Aridibaculum aurantiacum: one gene and its partner. The protein of the gene in region 1 interacts with the protein of each later gene in a pairwise test. Links are inferred from orthologs where the notes say so. Each region holds a gene or a part of one and is shown in the gene's direction. Other genes may lie near its edges.

Region 1 (13,305 bases):
AAAGCAATGCAAGTGGATCTTTACACCCAGCTTATGTAGTGCAGGCAACTTGTAAAACAAGTCGAACACACCGCCATAATTCACGGGGTAAGGAACATTCAGACAGATGATATGTATGTGCTGATCCAATTAGTGGAATAGTTTCTGGTAAAATTCTATCAAGACTTTTTCTTCGGAAGACCAATTAAGTTCTAAACGCGCCGCAAGTGCATTTTGTTGAAGACGATCATAAAGAAGCTGGTCGTTCAGCAACCTGTTGATAGCAGCAGCAATGGTTTCTTGTTTGGTATCATCTATTAAATACGCTACTTCGTATTGATCATTGATAGCCTTATATTCCGGGTAAGCAACACATATCTGGGGTATGCCTGCCATTATATAATCGAAGAAGCGGTTGGCTAAAGAATAATATTGGTTCAGTCCTGTATTCTCAAACAACATTACAGCAGCAAATGCACGAGGTGTAATGGTTCGAAGTTCGTCAGGTGCTACATAGCCTTTCATCTCTACTTTATCTTCCAGCTTATGTTCCTTTACAAGATGCTGCGCTTGTTCAAAAAAATTTCCATTGCCACATATCACCAGCCTTGCAGGCACCTCTTTCATGGCAGGAATAAGTGTTTCAAAACTTCGTCCTTCATTAACTGCTCCCTGGTATATGATGAATGGATCACCTTTATCTGTTTGAGGTTCTACCTGGTGGAGCCGGGGTAGGTTCCTTACCATTTTGTACTGAACACCATATCGGCTGTTTAGTTCTTCAATGATGAATTCATTAACAGTATAACCATGCGGAAAACGAGGAACAGCAAATCGCTCCACCTTTAGCCATAGCTTATGTATGGCTGGCCGCGTTACAATCTCCTTTTGTTCAGTAAAAAGTTCATGCGCATCATACACACGTTTTTTGCTTCTGATCTTAGAAACAAAATATACAGGCATAATGGTATCGAGGTCAATTGCGCAGATGCAGTCAGTTTTTACAAACAGCAGGTAAAAGAACAGGCGCAGGTTGTACTCTAAATACATGAGCTTGCCTTTGCTAAACCAGGATGGAAGCCTTTTTTGTTGAAAAGGCTGCTGCTTGATTGGAATGGAAGAAGCCAGCTTTCTTCCTACAAGCGTTACAGCGAATTCATTTGCCGCCAGTGATCCGCAAATGCGTTGCATGCGCTGGTCGTAGCTAAGATCGTTTGTAACGGTAAAGGTGAGGTGTTTCAAAAAAAGTGGCTCTTGAATTGGGCGCAAATATAAGGTTTGCAGGTCGGCTAATCTTTTAGCCCCTGGCGTAGTTTCTCACCCTCACCTTTCTTGGGATGCCAGGTAGCGTCATCATTCAATCCTTCATCATGTTGCTGTTGTGGCGAGGAATCTTTAGGTCCTTTTCCAATCATCATCTGGAAGTAGCGCCAGCCTAACTTCAGATCACCGATGGTATGGTTTGGTGGAGTATAGCCGGCAGCACGATATTTTGCCGGTGGTACTTTTCCTTTTTGACCAACAAAACTGGTAAATGCTTTCACCCAGTTGCTAAAGCTGTTCATGAAGGCATCTTCTCTTACCATGTGCTCCGCTTGCATTTCACTGTATTTCTTGCCATCACCAACGATAGCATATTGCCACAATTCATCAGGCACTTCTATGCCGCCGTACCTGCATTGCCATACAAAAGGAGCGTAAGTATTGCGAGTATCTTTGGTAAAAATCTCTTCTGCAGGATTGAAGTATTCTTTATGTCGCAGTAGCTTGGGCCGGCCATCCTCTCCAAATTCATCACCACCTTCGTCGCCATAACAAAAGAATGCTGCTGTTCTGCCTTCCAGGTGGTTAAGGCTCATTTCTTTCCATTCTTCCTTGTGCTCTAGTTCTATAGCTTTTTCCGGGTCTTTATGATCAATAGTAGACTCAATAGGGTTGCCGCCATTCATGCACACCAGCCTGTCAAACATCAATTTGAGATTGCTGCTGGGTGCATACCAGTTTACAGGTCCAATGATAGCCCATGCATCTGCCAGGTCCAGCCGTTGGTACAGGTCAAGATCCCACATCAGGTCGGGTTCGTCTTTGTTATTTTTTGTATAGCAGTTACATGGCCATACACACAAAGCCATACTGGTAGATACACAAGCATTGCATGGCTGGATGCGTTGCCGTGCAAAAACATTTCCTAGGTCTTCATAATCTATTTCCCATTCCTGCGGTAGCATCTCAGCCATTTTCAGCATCAATGTTCTTGATTTGCTGTCTACGCCGGGGCAGTTGTATTGCCTGCGTTGGCTGCCGGAAATGATCAAAACACGAAGCGGGCGACTGTTTGGATTTTCTATGGCTGCTTTATCATTAGGTATCATGAGAGGAGTTTTATGTAATAAAGCACTGCATTTTTTACACCTTGCCTTTCCTGATCCACTTTCTATACAGGCTTACCAGCTTAGGCTGCGGGATGTTTAGCTTGTATAAAATATAGATAACAAAAAAGATCGCCTGAAGTTTTACGTAGCCATTTTCCCTGTATTTCCTATCGGAAGTGGTGACCGCGTAGGGAATGATAGTGAAGGAGAATTGTTTTCTAAGCCTAGTTATAATCTCTTGGTCTTCCAAAATGATATGCGCTTCATCAAAACCTTGCACTGCCTCAAAAGCATGGCGTGTTACAAAAAGGCTCTGGTCCCCAAACCTGATGGCATTGATGTCGAACCTTGTGAGCCACGCATTCATCTTCAAGAAATAGCTGGTTGTATTGAAGCGTAACCGAAAGCAACCACAAGCAATTTTATTTTTTACTGCTTTAGTTATTTCTGCCAATGCATTTGCCGGTGGGTAGCTATCTGCATGAAGAAAATATATTATATCGCCAGTGGCATGTTTTGCAGCTGCATTCATTTGCTTTGCACGGCCTTTTCCACCAACTACCACAGTTGCTCCTACCTGTTCAGCCAATGCTATAGTTGCATCCGTACTGCCACCGTCAGCTACAATTATCTCTTTCAATGATTGACCACCGGGTAACTGTTGTAAATAAGTAAGCAGTTTTGGTAGTTCTTGTTCTTCGTTATAAGTGGGAATGATGATGCTAATGGTCGGCGGCATTGGTTGGTTCAAATCTTCTTCGTTTTGTTTATTTCCAGTAAGTACAAAGAAAGCAACCTGTTTCAAGAATGGAAATGTTTCCTTCAATTGAATGCGGTTCTGACCAGGCGACCCTGGCAAATTGTTTTCCGTTACAAGTAAAAGTTACTATACATTCGCTGCTTTCCGCCGGCTGTCTGTCATGGTTCACCTGTAGCAGGATGTTAAATATATTGCAGGGTTCCAGTTTTTCCGTAAAATATTCCTGCTTCCTTTGCAGCTTTTCTGCATATTTCCCCTACTTTTGCAGCCGATATAAGAAAAAATAAAACTTGGTGTCTTAAAAAATCACAGATGTCGTATCTAACTACAGAAAAAAGGGCAAACATATTTGCCGAATATGGCGGAAACGCAAAAAATACTGGGTCTATTGAAGGACAAATCGCTCTTTTGACTGAGCGCATTCAACAAATCTCCAAGCATCTACAAGCTAACAAAAAAGATTTTTCTACTCAACGTGGTCTTATGAAAATGGTAGGACAACGTAAAAGTTTATTGATGTACCTAAGCAAGCATAACCTAAGCGGTTACCGTGCTTTGATTGAAAAACTTGGATTGAGAAAATAACTTTTTCTGCATGATATAACCTATTCCCAACTGTCCTTAATAGCGGTTGGGAATAGTTGTTTGTATACGTGCCTTAGCTGCTATACTTTTTAACGGGCTTGCATAGTACCATTTATCCCCCTCTTTGTACTTGTAGCCAAAAATCAACTAACTATGTTGTCACAACCAACTAGTGTTACTTTCGATATAGGCGCAGGCCGCGAGGTAACCATAGAAACCGGGAAGCTAGCCCGGCAGGCCGACGGTGCTGTTACTGTTCGCCAGGGTAATTGTATTTTACTAGCTACAGTTGTAGCAAACAAAGAACCCAGAGAAGGACAAGATTTCTTTCCCCTGTCTGTAGATTACCAGGAAAAGTTCGCTTCTGCCGGACGTATCCCAGGTTCATTTTTTAAGCGCGAAGCACGACTGAATGATTATGAGGTTCTAACCAGCCGACTGATCGACCGTGCACTTCGTCCGCTATTCCCTGAAGATTATTTCTGCGATGTGCAGGTGCTGATCAGCCTTATTTCAAGTGATGCAGAGGTTTTGCCTGATGCATTGGCTTGCCTGGCTGCGTCTGCTGCACTGGCAGTTTCTGATATTCCCATCAAAGAGATCATTAGCGAAGTAAGAGTAGCCAGGATTGATGGTGAGATTGTTGTTAATCCTTCTCGTACACAATTGGCTAAAGCTGAATATGAATTCATCATTGCAGCTACTGAAAAGAACCTGATGATGGTGGAAGGTGAAGCGAAAGAATGTTCTGAAGCTGACCTTGTAGAAGCATTGCAGGTTGCTCACGATGCTATTCGTGTTCACATAGCTGCACAGCGTGAACTACGCGGTAAGGTGGGTATAACTGCAGTACGCGAGTATAAGCGCCCTGAGCAAAATGAAGAGCTTAAGAAAAAAGTAGAAGAATTTGCAAGAGATAAGGTTTACCAGGTATCTAAAAGCTTTGGTAGCAAGCACGAACGTAGCGAAGGATATGCTGCTATAAAAGACGAGGTTATTGCAAGTCTTGGCGAAGAAGTGACGGACGCAGAGAAGAAGCTTGCAAAAAAATATTACGAAGACCTGAAGTGGGAAGTAGTAAGGAATATGATGTTGGAAGATCGCGTTCGTTTAGATGGACGTGGATTGGAAGATGTTCGTCCTTTGGCAATGGAAGTAGATCCGCTGCCAACTCCACACGGTTCTGCATTATTCACTCGTGGTGAAACACAATCTCTTACCACTGTAACTTTCGGTACCAAACTAGATGAACTATTGATTGAAAGCGCTGCTAAATCTGATTACAGCAATTTCATTCTTCACTATAATTTCCCTCCATTTTCTACCGGTGAGGTCAAAATGATGCGTGGTGTAGGAAGGAGAGAAGTAGGTCATGGTAACCTGGCAATGCGCAGCTTGAAGCAGATGATGCCGGGTAATGATTATCCTTATACTGTACGTATCGTTTCAGATATTTTAGAAAGTAATGGTTCTTCTTCAATGGCTACTGTATGTGCGGGTTCACTTGCACTTATGGATGCTGGTGTGCCTTTCGCTAAGCATGTAAGTGGTGTAGCAATGGGATTGATCACACGTGAAGATGGTAAATACGCCATTCTTACCGACATCCTTGGTGATGAAGATCACCTGGGTGATATGGACTTCAAAGTAACTGGTACACGCGATGGTATCTGTGGTGTACAAATGGATATCAAGGTGGATGGTCTTAGCATGGAAGTGATGACCGAAGCGTTGGAGCAAGCTCGTCGCGGCCGTCTTCACATACTTGATGCAATGTATGAGTGTATGCCAGCTGCCCGTGCAGATGTTAAGCCTCATGCTCCAAGAATGGAGAAACTGTTCATTGATAAAGAATTCATTGGTGCGGTTATCGGGCCACAGGGTAAAGTGATACAAGAGATCCAACGTGAAACAGGAACTACCATCAATCTTGAAGAGGTTGGTAATGTAGGTGAAGTAAGCATTTTCTCTCCTGAGAAAGAAGGATTGGATAAGGCTGTAGCGTGGATCAAGAGCATCGTTGCTGTTCCTCAAGTGGGTGATGTTTACGAAGCAACTGTGAAAGGAATTAAAGAATTCGGTGCATTCGTTGAATTCATGCCGGGCAAACAAGGTTTATTGCACATAAGTGAAATAAGCTGGAAGCGCCTGGAGACCATGGAAGGCGTATTGAATGAAGGTGATGTGGTAAAGGTGAAGCTGATCGGTCTTGATCCTAAGACTGGTAAGTTCAAATTGAGCCGCAAAGCACTCATGCCTAAACCAGATTTCGCACCACGCGAAGGCGGTGATGGTGGTCGTCCGCAAGGTGGAAACAGGGACGGTGGTAACCGCGATGGCGGAAACCGTGAGCATGGTTCTAATCGTGAACACCGCGGCAACCGTGAACAAGGTCCTCGCAGAGATCAATCTAATTCTGCACAGAACAACGAAGGACAAGACAATTAATATTATTGATGATCATAGAAAATGGCCTGTTTACAGGCCATTTTTATTTACAAAAATTCTATGGCTGATTACTTAAAAATAGAGATACCTGTTACGGATGCACAGGTAAAAGATCAACTGCTGGCTGTTTTATCTCTTATGGATTTTGAAGGTTTTGAAGAGACAGACACTGCTGTTTTAGCTTACCAGGAGCAGGATAAATTTGAAGAAGCTGAGCTAAAGATGATCATCGACCAATTTGGTCTGACCTATTCAGTTTCTACAGAACCTCAACAAAACTGGAACGCACTATGGGAAAGCAATTTTGATCCTGTAGTAGTAGAAGATTTCTGTGCTATCCGTGCTCATTTTCATGAACCTATTGCGTCAGCAAAACATGAAATATTGATAACGCCAAAGATGAGTTTTGGAACTGGTCATCATGCAACAACTTACCTAATGGTAAAAGAGATGAGCCAGGTTGATTTTGATGGTAAAGTGGTGGCTGACTTTGGTACAGGTACGGGAATACTAGCCATACTAGCAGAAAAGCTTGGCGCTAAGGAGGTGGTAGCAATTGATTATGATGAATGGAGCATTGAGAACACCAAGGAAAATGTAGAAAACAACGGCTGCTCAGCTATTGCTGTACTTAAGCTTGATCATTTTGGCGTCAGCCAAAAGTTCGACATAATCCTGGCCAACATCAATAAAAATGTGATACTGGATAATTTAGCCGGCCTTGCAAATGGCCTTGCCAGCGGTGGGTTATTATTGTTAAGTGGCTTACTTAAATCTGATGAAACTGAAGTGATTGCTGCATGTGAAGCGAAAGGTCTTAAGTGGAAACACACGAACGAAAGGAACAACTGGATCACCATCATGTTATCATATTAACAATTTTGGACCGTTTAAGCCGTTTTTAATTAACCGCTTAACCTTATTTTTGCCCTCCCAGCTAAAAACCAACACCTGATGAATGAATTTCTTCTGATTGTAGTGGCATATGTCATAGGCTCTATTCCAACTTCCGTTTGGGTAAGTAAATACTTTTTTGGAATAGATATCCGTGACTATGGTAGTGGCAATGCAGGAGCAACCAATACCTATCGTGTGCTTGGTTCCAGGTGGGGAACATTTGTAATGGTAGCTGATGTTTTAAAAGGAGTTATTGCTACCTCTCTTTATATTCTTATTCCTTATTATTTGCAAGATGAATGGCACCGTACAAACCTGATGGTTGGTTTAGGTTTAGCTTCAGTGCTTGGTCATATATTCCCGGTTTTTGCCGATTTTAAAGGTGGTAAGGGTGTAGCTACTCTATTTGGAATGGTAATAGCTATTCAGCCATTAGTAGCCATCTGTTGTGTAGGTGTTTTTTTGTTGGTGCTTTATCTAACGCGTTTTGTTTCTCTTAGTTCAATTTTGGCAAGTATAGCATTTGCTGTTTTTATTCTTTTCATTTTCAACGAGAAGGAAACCTTATACAGGGTATTTGCCGTAGCGGTGGCGTTAATGGTTATACTGACGCACCAGAAAAATATCAACCGCATTCTTAACGGCACAGAAAGCAAAGTGCCTATTTTAAAGTATAGGGACAGGCGCAGGAGCCGCAGGAAGTTTTAGCTGCTGCTGCTTTTCTTTTAGGAAATATTTCTACAGTCCCTCATTAAACTCATTCTCAATAAGTTCGATCATAGCGTCAATCCTGTTGGTATTATTATTGTTTATTGCTAACAAAATTTGAACTATGAAAAAATCAATGTCCTTGTTGAGTATAGGCACCATGATGCTGGTTGTGGCCTGTACAACCAACGCAATCACCGGAAGAAGACAACTCTCTCTCGTTCCTGAGAGCCAATTACAGCAAATGGCTCAAACTGAATACCGATCTTTTTTAAGCCAGAATAGGGTAGTAGCGCCTTCGCAAAATAAAGATGCTGAAATGGTGCGCAGGGTAGGAAGCCGTATTGCCAATGCCGTTACCAGTTATTATAAAGGGCAGGGGCTGGCTAATGAAATTCAAAACTACCAGTGGGAATACAATTTAGTTAATGATAATTCGGTGAACGCATGGTGTATGCCGGGCGGAAAGATTGTTGTTTATACAGGTCTTTTACCTGTTACTCAAAATGAAGCAGCACTTGCGGTAGTAGTAGGACATGAAGTAGCACATGCTGTGGCTAAGCACGGAAGTGAAAGAATGAGCCAGGGACTTATTCAGCAATTAGGTGGTGTGGCGTTAGATGTAGCTTTATCAAGCCGTTCGCAAGAAACACGTGGACTATTTAATGCAGCATATGGAGTAGGTAGCCAGGTTGGTTATACGCTACCTCACAGCCGTAAGCAGGAACTGGAAGCTGATAGGCTTGGTTTGATCTATACAGCACTGGCAGGTTACAATCCACGCGAAGCCGTTCCTTTATGGGAACGAATGAAAGCAATGAGTGGTGGTAATCGTCCAGCAGAATTCATGAGTACACACCCTGCAGAAGATACACGTATCAGGGAGCTTCAAAGAATGATGCCTGAAGCACTGAAATATTACAAACCTGCAGGTTCTAAATAATTATTTTCGATCGTACAGTCTTGATATCCACCAATGTATTACCTTGGTGGATTTTTTTTACGTGAAACTGCTGCAGAACCTGTACCTTTGCACCTTTATTAGGTAACCATAAATCTCTTTCACATATGTCTCAACAAAGTTTGTTGGAAAAGTTGCAGGTAGTTAATGAAAAGAATTTGTTGATCCAGGGTCTTCCTTCAAGCATCGAAAAGCAGTTTGTAAAGTTATCTTACTCCAAAAATGTCACTCCTCTACTAAAGATCAAAAAGATCGATTTTGCTTTAGTTTTTGCCATCAACGCCAACCAGTTGAACAGCATTTTGAAAGAAGTGATCCCTTGCCTGAACGGTGAAGGAAAATTATGGGTAGCTGCACCTAAGAGTTCCAGTAAAATTGCAAGCGACTTAAATCGTGACTGTAGCTGGGATATTCTTTGTAACAACCATTACGAAAATGTAGAGCAGATAACGCTAGATCATGTATGGTCTGCTACCTTGTTTAAAAGATCTGCAAACGCAGCAGCAGTTAAATTAGAATGTAAACAAGTGGAAGAGGAAAGCTCAAATTCCGTTGATATCAAATCTGTTGATTTTGATAAAAACCTGGTAGTTCCTCCGGTAGAACTTGAAAAGATATTTACCCGCCACAAAAAAGCACACGAGGTTTTCCAAAATCTATCTGTAAAAGATCAGAAGGAATATGTAGAATGGATAGAAGGTGCGAAGCGGAAAGACACACGCAGCCGCAGGCTTGAAGCTACAGTTGAAAAACTACTCGCAGGTAAAAAGACACCATTAGAGAAATAACTAAGAAGTTCTTGTATAAAAAGAAGAGGTGCAGTTGAAGCTGCACCTCTTTTATTTTATAGCTATTCGTTTTATTTTTTAAACTTCTGTTCGCAGGCCTAGGATCAAAAGCTTATTTAAATATTACTGTACCTAACGCTTTTGTAATTTTCTGCTCTTCTTCTTTTAGTTGTGCGTGTACCCTTATCAGGTCCATCTGTTCTTCAAAAGATGTGGCTTTTTCAATGTCTTGCTGGTTCTCATCAAACATTCTTTTGATCTTACGCAGCTTGAAGTAATTCAGGCTCATGATCACATCCTGCCTGCTGGTGTCGCGGTTGTTTATGTTCAAGCCTTCCATGATCACATCCCACTTTGGACTCAGTTCGTATTGCTGTACGCTCAGGTTAACCACCTGCTTACGTATAGCCTCGTCTTCATGGTACAGCAATGATTTCAGTGTAGGTTGTTGACCCGCATAATAAAGGTCTTTATATACCTGTAACATCTGATCCAGTTCCCTGCTATCTATACTAAAAGAATCCAATTCATTTAAAATATAATCTGCTATTGTTTGCTCTTCATCCCATTGCTTCAGGCCAAATTCAAGCAATACCCTTATCAGGTTTTTCTCCTGGCGTTCATCCTGCTCAAGTAATAAACTAACATCGTCGGTAGGTGGTGGCTGGTTATCCCATTCCTGTGGCTCGGGTGGAAGATCAGAAGGCTTTGCCCGTTCTTCCTTTTCCAGCTTCTCTCTCTTAAATTTATTTACAAGATTGGTGAAACCAGTTTCATCGATTTTTAAAATAGCAGAGCATTGGCGGATATAGTCCTGCTGGCGCGTGAAGTCTTCCGTCTTATTGATTTTACTAAGCGTCTCTGCCACCTGGTTTACTACCGCACTTCGTTTACCTGAATCATTACCTGCTTGCTGCAGCATTATATCCAGCTGGAAGATGATAAAGTCTTTCTTGTTCTCTTCTACAAAAGCCCTGAAGGCCGCAGCGCCTACTTTATTTACATAACTATCCGGATCCTCTTTATCCGGTATTAGCACAAGCCTCACATTCAAACCTTCTTCAATGGCCATATCCAAACCGCGCAGTGCAGCTTTTACACCTGCATTGTCACCATCATAGATAATTGTTAGGTTGTTTGTATGCTTCCTGATCAACCGTAGCTGATCAGTAGTAAGCGAGGTGCCGCCACTTGCTACAACGTTTTCTATTCCTGCCTGGTGTAAGCTGATAACATCGGTATATCCTTCTACGAGCAGGCATTCATCAAATTTATCAATGGCTTGCCGGGCAAAGTAGGTGCCGTAGAGGATCTTACTTTTTATATAAAGCTCATTCTCCGGCGTGTTGATGTATTTAGGAGCGCGATCGTTATTCTTAATCAGCCTGGCTCCAAATCCTATTATTTTACCAGTGTGATTGTGCACCGGGAAAATGATCCTTCCTCTGTAGTTATCTACAGGTTCATCATTTCGTACTACCACCAATCCAGTCCGCTGTACATTCTCAATATTGAACTGGTTAGCGAGCAATGTCTTCGCAAGGTCATCCCTCGCTTCCAGGTTATATCCTAACTGGAACTTTTGGATGATCTCTTCCCTGAAGCCACGGTATTGCAGGTAGCTAAGTCCTACAGCCTTGCCTTCTTCCGTATCAAAAAGATTGCGTGAAAGATGTTTTTGTGCAAAGTTGTTGATGGCGTACAGGCTCTCTGCTACCTGCTGTTGTTGTCTTACCTCAGGGCTTACCTGCGTTTCCTCTACCTCCACATTGTATCGGACAGCCAGCCACTTCAGAGCCTCCACGTACGAGTACTTCTCGTGGTCCATCAGGAAGCCAATGGCATTGCCGCTTTTACCACAGCCAAAGCACTTATAGATTTCCTTACTTGGAGATACAGTGAAAGAAGGAGATTTCTCGTTGTGGAATGGACAATTCCCCAAATAATTGGCTCCACGCTTCTTAAGTTTCACAAATTCACCAACAATTTCCACAATATCAATCCGGCTGGTAATCTGTTGTATGGTGTTAGGGGTAATCATCTCTCTTCTTTCGCTCAGGTTTAGGCGCGAATATCCGCTAATATGCTCATAAACATCTGAATTACTATGGGGCTGGAAGCTTCTTCAAAGTTTTTTTAACATGGCTAGCGCAAACCTGAAGTTTGGCATAAAGTTTTAGATACAATAAGTAAGAAAGACAATCACATCTCGATATAAATTTTTAGGGGGTTTTTTCATGTTAGGTTAAACGTTGCCCTCCGCTTCTGCGGAGGGTTTCTTTTTTTATATCCTTTTAGGACTGTTTTTTGCTAGTAAAGGGATACTTACTTTACGCATTAAATGAAATAAGTAAAATATGAGTTCTACCCCTTCTTCCAAATTACGCATTTTACTTGCCGATGATGATACGGATGATTCCTTCTTGTTCAATGAAGCTCTTGAACAATCAGAAATACCTGTAGACTTTACGCATGCGGAAGACGGTAATGCTCTTATAGAAATGCTGCACACTACCAACAAGCCTGACCTTCTTTTCCTGGATGTGAATATGCCTTATAAGAACGGGATTGAGTGTTTGCAGGAAATAAGAGCGAAGGAAGAGTTTCAAGATATGCCCATCATTATCTATTCTACTACCAATTACAAAATGAACATAGATGCGTGTTATGAAAAAGGCGCGGATCTGTACGTAGTTAAGCCCAGCACTTTTGAGGATATCATGAAAATGATACGCAAGGTGTGTAGCAGGGACTGGTTCAGGAAAAAGAAACCTTCGCCAGAAGGCTTTATTTTAAGTGACTTTGAATAGTTGAGGAAATTATTCTACTTGCATTGATACTAAGGGAGCTTCTTGTTTAGTCATTCAAATTAGCCTTTCTATTTATTGTTAACATATATCATGGTGTTTCAATTGCGATGTCATAGCAACACCTATGATAAAAGAAGTTATTAAAGATGAGCAACTTGTAAGTATGCTCAAAGCGCATCAGCCTAAGTCCATTGAACTTGCTTACGAAAAATATGGTGCTGCTTTATATGGCTGTATTCTGCAGTGGGTAAAAGACGAAGGTGTTGCTGCAACTGTTCTCGAAAAAACTTTCATAGAATTATGGCATACCTGCCAGCATATAAACTGCCATAAGCACAATATCTTCTGCCTGATGTACAGTATAGCCAGGCGACTTGCCAATGGCAAAGCTGAACGCTAATATTATTTCTCCTGCTTTTATATTCTTTCTTCTTTTACAGGCTTCACTTAAATTAGTGTATCTAAAAGATCATCAAACAATAAAGCTTGATTATGAAAATTTCAAAACTTCTAGCTGCCACTATGCTGGTGACTGCAACCGGTGCCCAGGCCGATCCTGGTAATATTCCTCCAGACAAAGGGAAATACATTGACAAGGCTAACATGGATATGAGCGTGAAGCCTGGCGATAATTTTTACCTATATGCGAATGGTAACTGGCTTCGCAACAACCCCATTCCAGGCAGTAAAACGCGCTGGGGTTCTTTCGATGTTTTACGTGAAGAAAGCTCGCAGCGTATGCGTGCTTTATTAGAAGAAGCAGCAGCAAATCGCAATAAGAACCGCATAAACCAAATGATCGGCGACTTCTACCTGAGTGCTATGGACAGCGCAGCGATAGAGGCTTCAGGCATTCAACCCATAAAAGCAGAATTGGATAGGATTAATGACCTGAAGAATTCTCAAGCGGTATTGGTGGAAATAGCCAGCCTTCGCACCCGCGCTTTGGGCAGCCCACTCTTTGGGATGTTTGTAGCACAGGACCGCAAAAATGTGA
Region 2 (6,328 bases), 340 kb from region 1 along the record:
TTACCTTTGCCATCCCGAAAAACACAGGGGGTAGCTGAAAAGCAAGTTCTTTCAAAGATTGATAAACAATGTGTTCTAAAGAACATTTGTAAAATAAGTAGCCGAAGTAGCTCAGTTGGTAGAGCAGCTGATTTGTAATCAGCAGGTCGTGGGTTCGACTCCCTTCTTCGGCTCTTTTTGTTTGGTTGGTTAACAGTCAAACAAAAGGGCAGGTTCCAGAGCGGCCAAATGGGGCGGACTGTAAATCCGCTGTCTTTCGACTTCAGAGGTTCGAATCCTCTCCTGCCCACAGATCTTTATTTCTGATTTTAGATTTATTGATGTTGTGATTTACAATCTCAAGATCAGCAATCACCAAATCAGCAATTCAAGCGGGAGTAGCTCATTTGGTAGAGCGATAGCCTTCCAAGCTATAGGTGGCGAGTTCGAGCCTCGTCTCCCGCTCTTATAGGAATAGTCATTTAGACATTAGGTCAATGGTCATAAGGATTTTGCATTCCGACTTTCTGACTTGATGGCCCACTGACTCAATGACTTTTAAAAGCTGTTGTAGCTCAGGGGTAGAGCACTTCCTTGGTAAGGAAGAGGTCGTGAGTTCAATTCTCATCAACAGCTCTACGTTCAAGATTAAGCTATCAGCATCAGCTATCAATCTCTTATGATGAATGATACCTGGCGACTGATGCTTCAACAGTACAAGAGTGCGACGCAACGGCAGCTACATAGTAGATTTGAAGTTGGGTTACCAAAAGAAATAAGAAAAACCTACTTTTGCACCCGCGAAAGCAGGTTTTTAAAATTTAAAACCACAATCTAAAACAAATAAAAATGGCAAAAGAGACCTTCAAGAGGGAGAAACCTCACGTTAACGTTGGTACTATTGGTCACGTTGACCACGGTAAAACAACTTTGACTGCCGCTATCACCGATATTTTGTCAAAACAAGGTCTAGCGGAAAAGAAAAACTACGATGATATCGATGGTGCACCTGAAGAAAAAGAAAGGGGTATCACTATTAATACTGCTCACGTAGAATACCAAACACAGAATCGTCACTATGCGCACGTTGACTGTCCTGGTCACGCTGACTATGTTAAGAACATGATCACTGGTGCTGCTCAGATGGACGGTGCTATCCTTGTGGTGGCTGCTACTGATGGTCCTATGCCTCAAACTAAAGAGCACATCCTTCTTGCTCGCCAGGTAGGTGTACCTCAGCTTGTGGTTTTCATGAATAAGGTTGACCTTGTTGATGATCCTGAATTACTTGAACTAGTTGAAATGGAAATCCGTGATCTGTTAAGCTCTTACGGATTTGATGGCGATAATACTCCAATCATCCAAGGTTCTGCTACTGGCGCTCTTGCTGGTGAAGAAAAGTGGGTTGCGAAGATCTCTGAATTGATGGATGCAGTTGATAGCTACATTCCTCTTCCTCCTCGTCCGGTTGATATGCCATTCCTTATGTCAGTAGAGGACGTATTCTCTATTACTGGTCGTGGTACTGTTGCTACTGGTCGTATCGAAAGAGGTCGTATCAAAGTTGGTGAGCCTGTTGAAATCGTAGGTTTGATGGATGCTCCATTGACTTCTACTATCACTGGTGTTGAAATGTTCAAGAAACTTCTTGACCAAGGTGAAGCTGGTGACAACGCAGGTATGCTATTGCGTGGTATTGAGAAAACTCAAATCCGTCGTGGTATGGTTATCTGTAAGCCAGGTTCTATCACTCCGCACACTGAATTCAAAGGTGAGGTTTACGTACTTAGCAAAGAAGAAGGTGGACGTCACACTCCATTCTTCAACAAGTACCGTCCTCAGTTCTACTTCCGTACTACTGACGTAACTGGTGAGTGTGTACTTCCTGAAGGAACTGAAATGGTTATGCCTGGTGATAACACTTCATTGACTGTTAAACTTATCCAGCCGATCGCGATGGAGAAAGGTTTGAAATTCGCTATCCGTGAAGGTGGTCGTACAGTAGGTGCTGGTCAGGTAACTGAAATCCTGAAGTAATCAATTAGTACTCAGTACAAAACATAGCTAAAAAGTGCTCGTTCATCGTAACGAGCACTTTTTAGCACTTTTAAAAGTTCTTTTATAGTAGGATGTACAGGGTAACTCCTTACCTTAGTATTTCATACTGATTTTACGGGCATAGTTCAATGGTAGAATAGAGGTCTCCAAAACCTTTGATCAGGGTTCGAATCCTTGTGCCCGTGCAGAGAAATGTTTGAGGTTTGAGGTTTCTAGTTTAAAGTTGAAGACTTTAGGCTAAACCTTAAAACTTGAACCTAAAACTTTAAACCTATAATGAACAAGATCTCAAATTACTTTAGAGAGAGTTACCTGGAGCTGACGGAGAAAGTAACATGGCCTAGTTGGCTGCAGTTACAGCAATCAACTATCATTGTTCTGGTTGCTACCATCATTATCACGGCTTTGGTGTGGGTAATGGACTTTGCTTCACAAAATTTATTGAAGCTTATTTATTCTTTGTTTTAACTAATGGAAGATACTAATAACATAGAACAAGCTACTGCTAATACGCAGGAACAAAATGAACCACTGGATCTTACCAAGTGGTATGTTTTGCGTGTAGTAAGTGGTAAAGAACGGAAGGTAAAGGAGCACCTTGATAAGGAAGTGAACCGTAGCGGCTGGAGCGAAACCATCAAGCAGGTTTTCTTACCAATGGAAAAGGTGTACAAGGTGCAGAATGGTAAGAAGGTAATGCGTGAGAAGAACTATTATCCTGGTTATGTATTACTTGAAGTAAGTGATGGCAAACTAAACGATGATATGGTGCAGCACATCAGCAACATCAGCAATGTAATGCACTTCTTAACGGATGGTAAAGGTTCTAAGGGCAACATCATTTCGCTTCGTAAAAGTGAGGTGAACAAGATGTTGGGTAAGGTAGATGAAATGAGTGATCAAGGTATCACCATGAATGAACCTTTTATTGTTGGTGAAACTATCAAGATCATTGAAGGACCGTTCAACGACTTTAATGGTGTGATAGAAGAAGTGAACGATGAAAAGAAGAAACTGAAGGTTACTGTAAAGATCTTCGGACGTTCAACACCTGTAGAATTGAACTATATGCAGGTAGAAAAACTAGGATAAATAATATTTTCTATATCTTAAGCCGCAGCAAACAACTGCGGCTTTATTTTTACTTCAAAATTCAAAAACATGAAAAAAATCCTTTCCCTCGCTATTGCTTTGGTAACCGTTTCTGTTGTTATGGCGCAGCCGCCTAATGTTCCTGCTGATAAAGGTGCAAAGTTCGGTGCTGATATTACTGCCGAAAAAGCTGTACCGGTAGCTGATATGGTTAAAAGTTTAAAAGGTAAAGAAGGGGAGAAGGTGCAAGTGAAGGTACAAGGAGAAGTAGTTCAGGTATGTGAAGCTGAAGGTTGTTGGTTAAGAATGAAGAATGGAGACGGTACCATCATGGTGCGTATGAAAGATCATAAGTTTTTTGTCCCTACCGTAATGAATGGTAAAACAATAGTAGTGGCTGGTGAAGCGCAGCTGAAAGAAACAAGCGTTGCTCAATTGAGACATTATGCTGAGGACGCTGGGAAAAGCAAAGAAGAGATAGAAAAAATAAAAGAGCCGAAGAAAGAAGTGGTACTACAGGCAGATGGTATAGTAGTACTATAATCAACTATAAAGAGATTGAAAGGTGGCAAAAGGCCACCTTTTTTGTTTTGGCGCAATTCGTTTTCTATTTCAAAATTTGGGTTGGGACTACTTTGCTTGTTCAGCGTCTATATCCACTTGTGCGTATACATCTTCAAGCTGCAGGTCTAACTGTATTGCGCTAATATAAAGTTTTGCTTCTCTTCCTTTTGCTGTTGTAAGTATCCAGCTTTCACCACTTTTCGTGTATACTTCTGCCTGGTACTCCATACTGCTGATGAGCACATAGTTTTGGAGTGATGGGATACTGCGGTAGAGTTTGAACTTAGTGCCACGGTCATAATCTTCAGTGGAAGGGGAGAGAACTTCAATAAGTACGGTGGGATTAGTAAGTGTATCTAAAGTATCATCTGTAAATTTTCTTTCGCCACAAGCAATGGAAATATCCGGATAGGTGTAAAGTCCGTTTTGCGGGTTGTATACACGTAAGTCGCTTGGGTAAATCTTACATGACTTCCCACGCAGAGTGGGATGAAGAGATGCTATGGTGTTGGCGACAATACTGTTGTGGCTTTCTGACGCGCCTGCCATGGCAAACACTTCACCATTAAAGTATTCGCTTTTATGCTCTGCCAGGCGTTCTTGCTCCAGGTAGTCCTGCTCGCTGATGTATTGTTTTGGAATGGCTGACATTTGTGACGTTTCAGCAAATTTACCAACTAAGGAGGAGAAAGCTGCTGATAAGAGAAAATGCAGATGAACGGAGCGTCGCAACCACTGCTTCATCAAGGTTGTGCCGTTGGTTACCACTACCTTTAGATTACTTTTACATTTTTAATTTTTTCCAAAGGTCATCACCCCTTACCTTTGCCGTCCCAAAAAAGTTCTTTCGATAGAAATAGTGAATTGGGAGTTTAGCTGTATTGGCTGAACGTTATCACCAAAAAAAGAAAACATGGCAAAAGAAATTACAGGCTACGTTAAGTTGCAATGTAAAGGTGGCCAGGCAAACCCTGCACCTCCAATTGGACCAGCCCTTGGTTCAAAAGGTCTAAACATCATGGAGTTCTGCAAGCAGTTCAATGCTAGAACTCAAGATAAAATGGGAAAAGTACTTCCTGTTTTGATCACCGTTTATGGCGACAAGTCTTTCGACTTCGTTATCAAAACTCCTCCTGCAGCTGTTCAGTTGATGGAAGCAGCAAAAATTCAAAGTGGTTCCAAAGAGCCTAACCGTAGTAAGGTTGGTAAAGTAACATGGGAGCAGGTAGATGCTATCGCTACTGATAAGATGGCTGACCTGAACTGTTTTACTAAGGAAAGCGCCATGCGTATGGTTGCCGGTACTGCTCGTAGCATGGGTCTTACTGTTGACGGTAAAGCTCCATGGGAAAATTAATTGATCATTCTTCTGTAAAGGAGAAACAAAACATCATTAAAAATGGCAATCACTAAGAAAAGAAAAGCTGTAGCAGCTAAGGTTGATAAAAATAAAGTTTACACACTTAAAGACGCAGCGTCTTTGGTGAAAGAAGTAAACTGCACAAAGTTTGACAGCTCTGTGGATGTACACGTTCGTTTGGGTGTAGATCCTAAGAAAGCTGACCAACAAGTGCGTGGTACGGTAACGCTTCCTCACGGAACTGGTAAAACAAAACGCGTATTGGTTCTTTGCACACCTGATAAAGAGGCTGCTGCAAGAGAAGCTGGTGCTGATTACGTAGGATTAGATGAATTCATTTCAAAAATCGACGGTGGATGGACTGATGTAGACGTTATTATCGCTACTCCGTCTGTAATGCCTAAGATCGGTCGTTTAGGTAAAGTGTTAGGTCCTCGTAACCTGATGCCAAACCCTAAAACAGGTACTGTTACTAACGATGTAGCCGGTGCTGTAAATGAAGTTAAGGGTGGTAAGATCGCATTCAAAGTTGATAAAGCTGGTATTATCCATGCTTCTATCGGCCGCGTATCTTTTGCTCCTGAAAAACTTGCTGAAAACGCTACTGAATTCGTTCAGGCAATCATAAAACTTAAACCATCTGCAGCTAAAGGTACTTACCTGAAAGGCTTAAGCATGGCTAGCACCATGAGCCCTGGTATCACTGTAGACACAAAATCATTCATCTAAGCCGGTCACGGTTTTAAACAAGCGTTATGACAAAGACTGAAAAAAATGAAGTGATTGAGCTTTTGAAAGAAAAGTTTAATCAATACAATAACTTCTACGTAACTGATACTGAATCTTTGACTGTTGCACAGGTTGGTAATCTTCGCCGTGCATGTTTTAGCAAAGACGTAGAAATGCAGGTGGCAAAGAATACTCTTATCCGCAAAGCACTAGAAGGTTTGGATGCTGAGAAATATGCTGGCGTTTATGATAGCCTTCATAAAGTAACTGCCCTGTTGTTTTCTGAAAATCCTAAAGAGCCGGCTCTTATCATCAGCTCTTTCCGCAAAGACAACAACAACCCAAAGCCTGTTCTGAAAGCTGCTTTCATCAATGGCGATGTGTACAGCGGTGACGAGAACCTGGTAACTCTAACTAAGATCAAGACTAAGAACGAATTGATCGGTGAGGTTATCGGATTGTTGCAATCACCTGCTAAGCGTGTATTGGCTGCTTTGTTGCACCACCACGAGCAAAAAGCTGAAGGTGCAACTACAGAAGCTCCTG

What was found.
Region 2: the proteins of prmA (region 1) and rplK interact in binary tests that used the Escherichia coli proteins (3 or more experiments, as listed by UniProt). The link is inferred for Aridibaculum aurantiacum from one-to-one orthologs.

The regions. Positions count from the first base shown.
Region 1 is NZ_JAFEWC010000001.1:1,786,705-1,800,009, forward strand. The notes cover bases 5,327-8,112. They hold prmA (50S ribosomal protein L11 methyltransferase), read left to right. Parts: upstream 5,327-6,204; coding sequence 6,205-7,020; downstream 7,021-8,112. Other genes in these bases: pnp (polyribonucleotide nucleotidyltransferase), read left to right, coding at 5,327-6,144; plsY (glycerol-3-phosphate 1-O-acyltransferase PlsY), read left to right, coding at 7,099-7,749; J4N22_RS07435 (M48 family metallopeptidase), read left to right, coding at 7,874-8,112. Outside these bases: J4N22_RS07395 (glycosyltransferase), read right to left, coding at 1-129; J4N22_RS07400 (glycosyltransferase), read right to left, coding at 130-1,221; J4N22_RS07405 (NAD(P)H-dependent oxidoreductase), read right to left, coding at 1,269-2,351; J4N22_RS07410 (TIGR04283 family arsenosugar biosynthesis glycosyltransferase), read right to left, coding at 2,386-3,156; rpsO (30S ribosomal protein S15), read left to right, coding at 3,424-3,696; more of pnp, read left to right, coding at 3,850-5,326; more of J4N22_RS07435, read left to right, coding at 8,113-8,692; J4N22_RS07440 (YdeI/OmpD-associated family protein), read left to right, coding at 8,818-9,498; dnaG (DNA primase), read right to left, coding at 9,611-11,539; J4N22_RS07450 (response regulator), read left to right, coding at 11,856-12,308; J4N22_RS07455 (hypothetical protein), read left to right, coding at 12,433-12,708; J4N22_RS07460 (M13 family metallopeptidase), read left to right, coding at 12,801-13,305. UniProt on the Escherichia coli protein: Methylates ribosomal protein L11.
Region 2 is NZ_JAFEWC010000001.1:1,447,050-1,453,377, forward strand. What follows is about bases 3,429-6,328. They hold rplK (50S ribosomal protein L11), read left to right. Parts: upstream 3,429-4,606; coding sequence 4,607-5,050; downstream 5,051-6,328. Other genes in these bases: J4N22_RS06000 (DUF4920 domain-containing protein), read left to right, coding at 3,429-3,672; J4N22_RS06005 (Uma2 family endonuclease), read right to left, coding at 3,760-4,344; rplA (50S ribosomal protein L1), read left to right, coding at 5,093-5,782; rplJ (50S ribosomal protein L10), read left to right, coding at 5,809-6,328. Also shown: tuf (elongation factor Tu), read left to right, coding at 829-2,016; preprotein translocase subunit SecE, read left to right, coding at 2,314-2,505; transcription termination/antitermination protein NusG, read left to right, coding at 2,509-3,129; more of J4N22_RS06000, read left to right, coding at 3,199-3,428. UniProt on the Escherichia coli protein: Forms part of the ribosomal stalk which helps the ribosome interact with GTP-bound translation factors.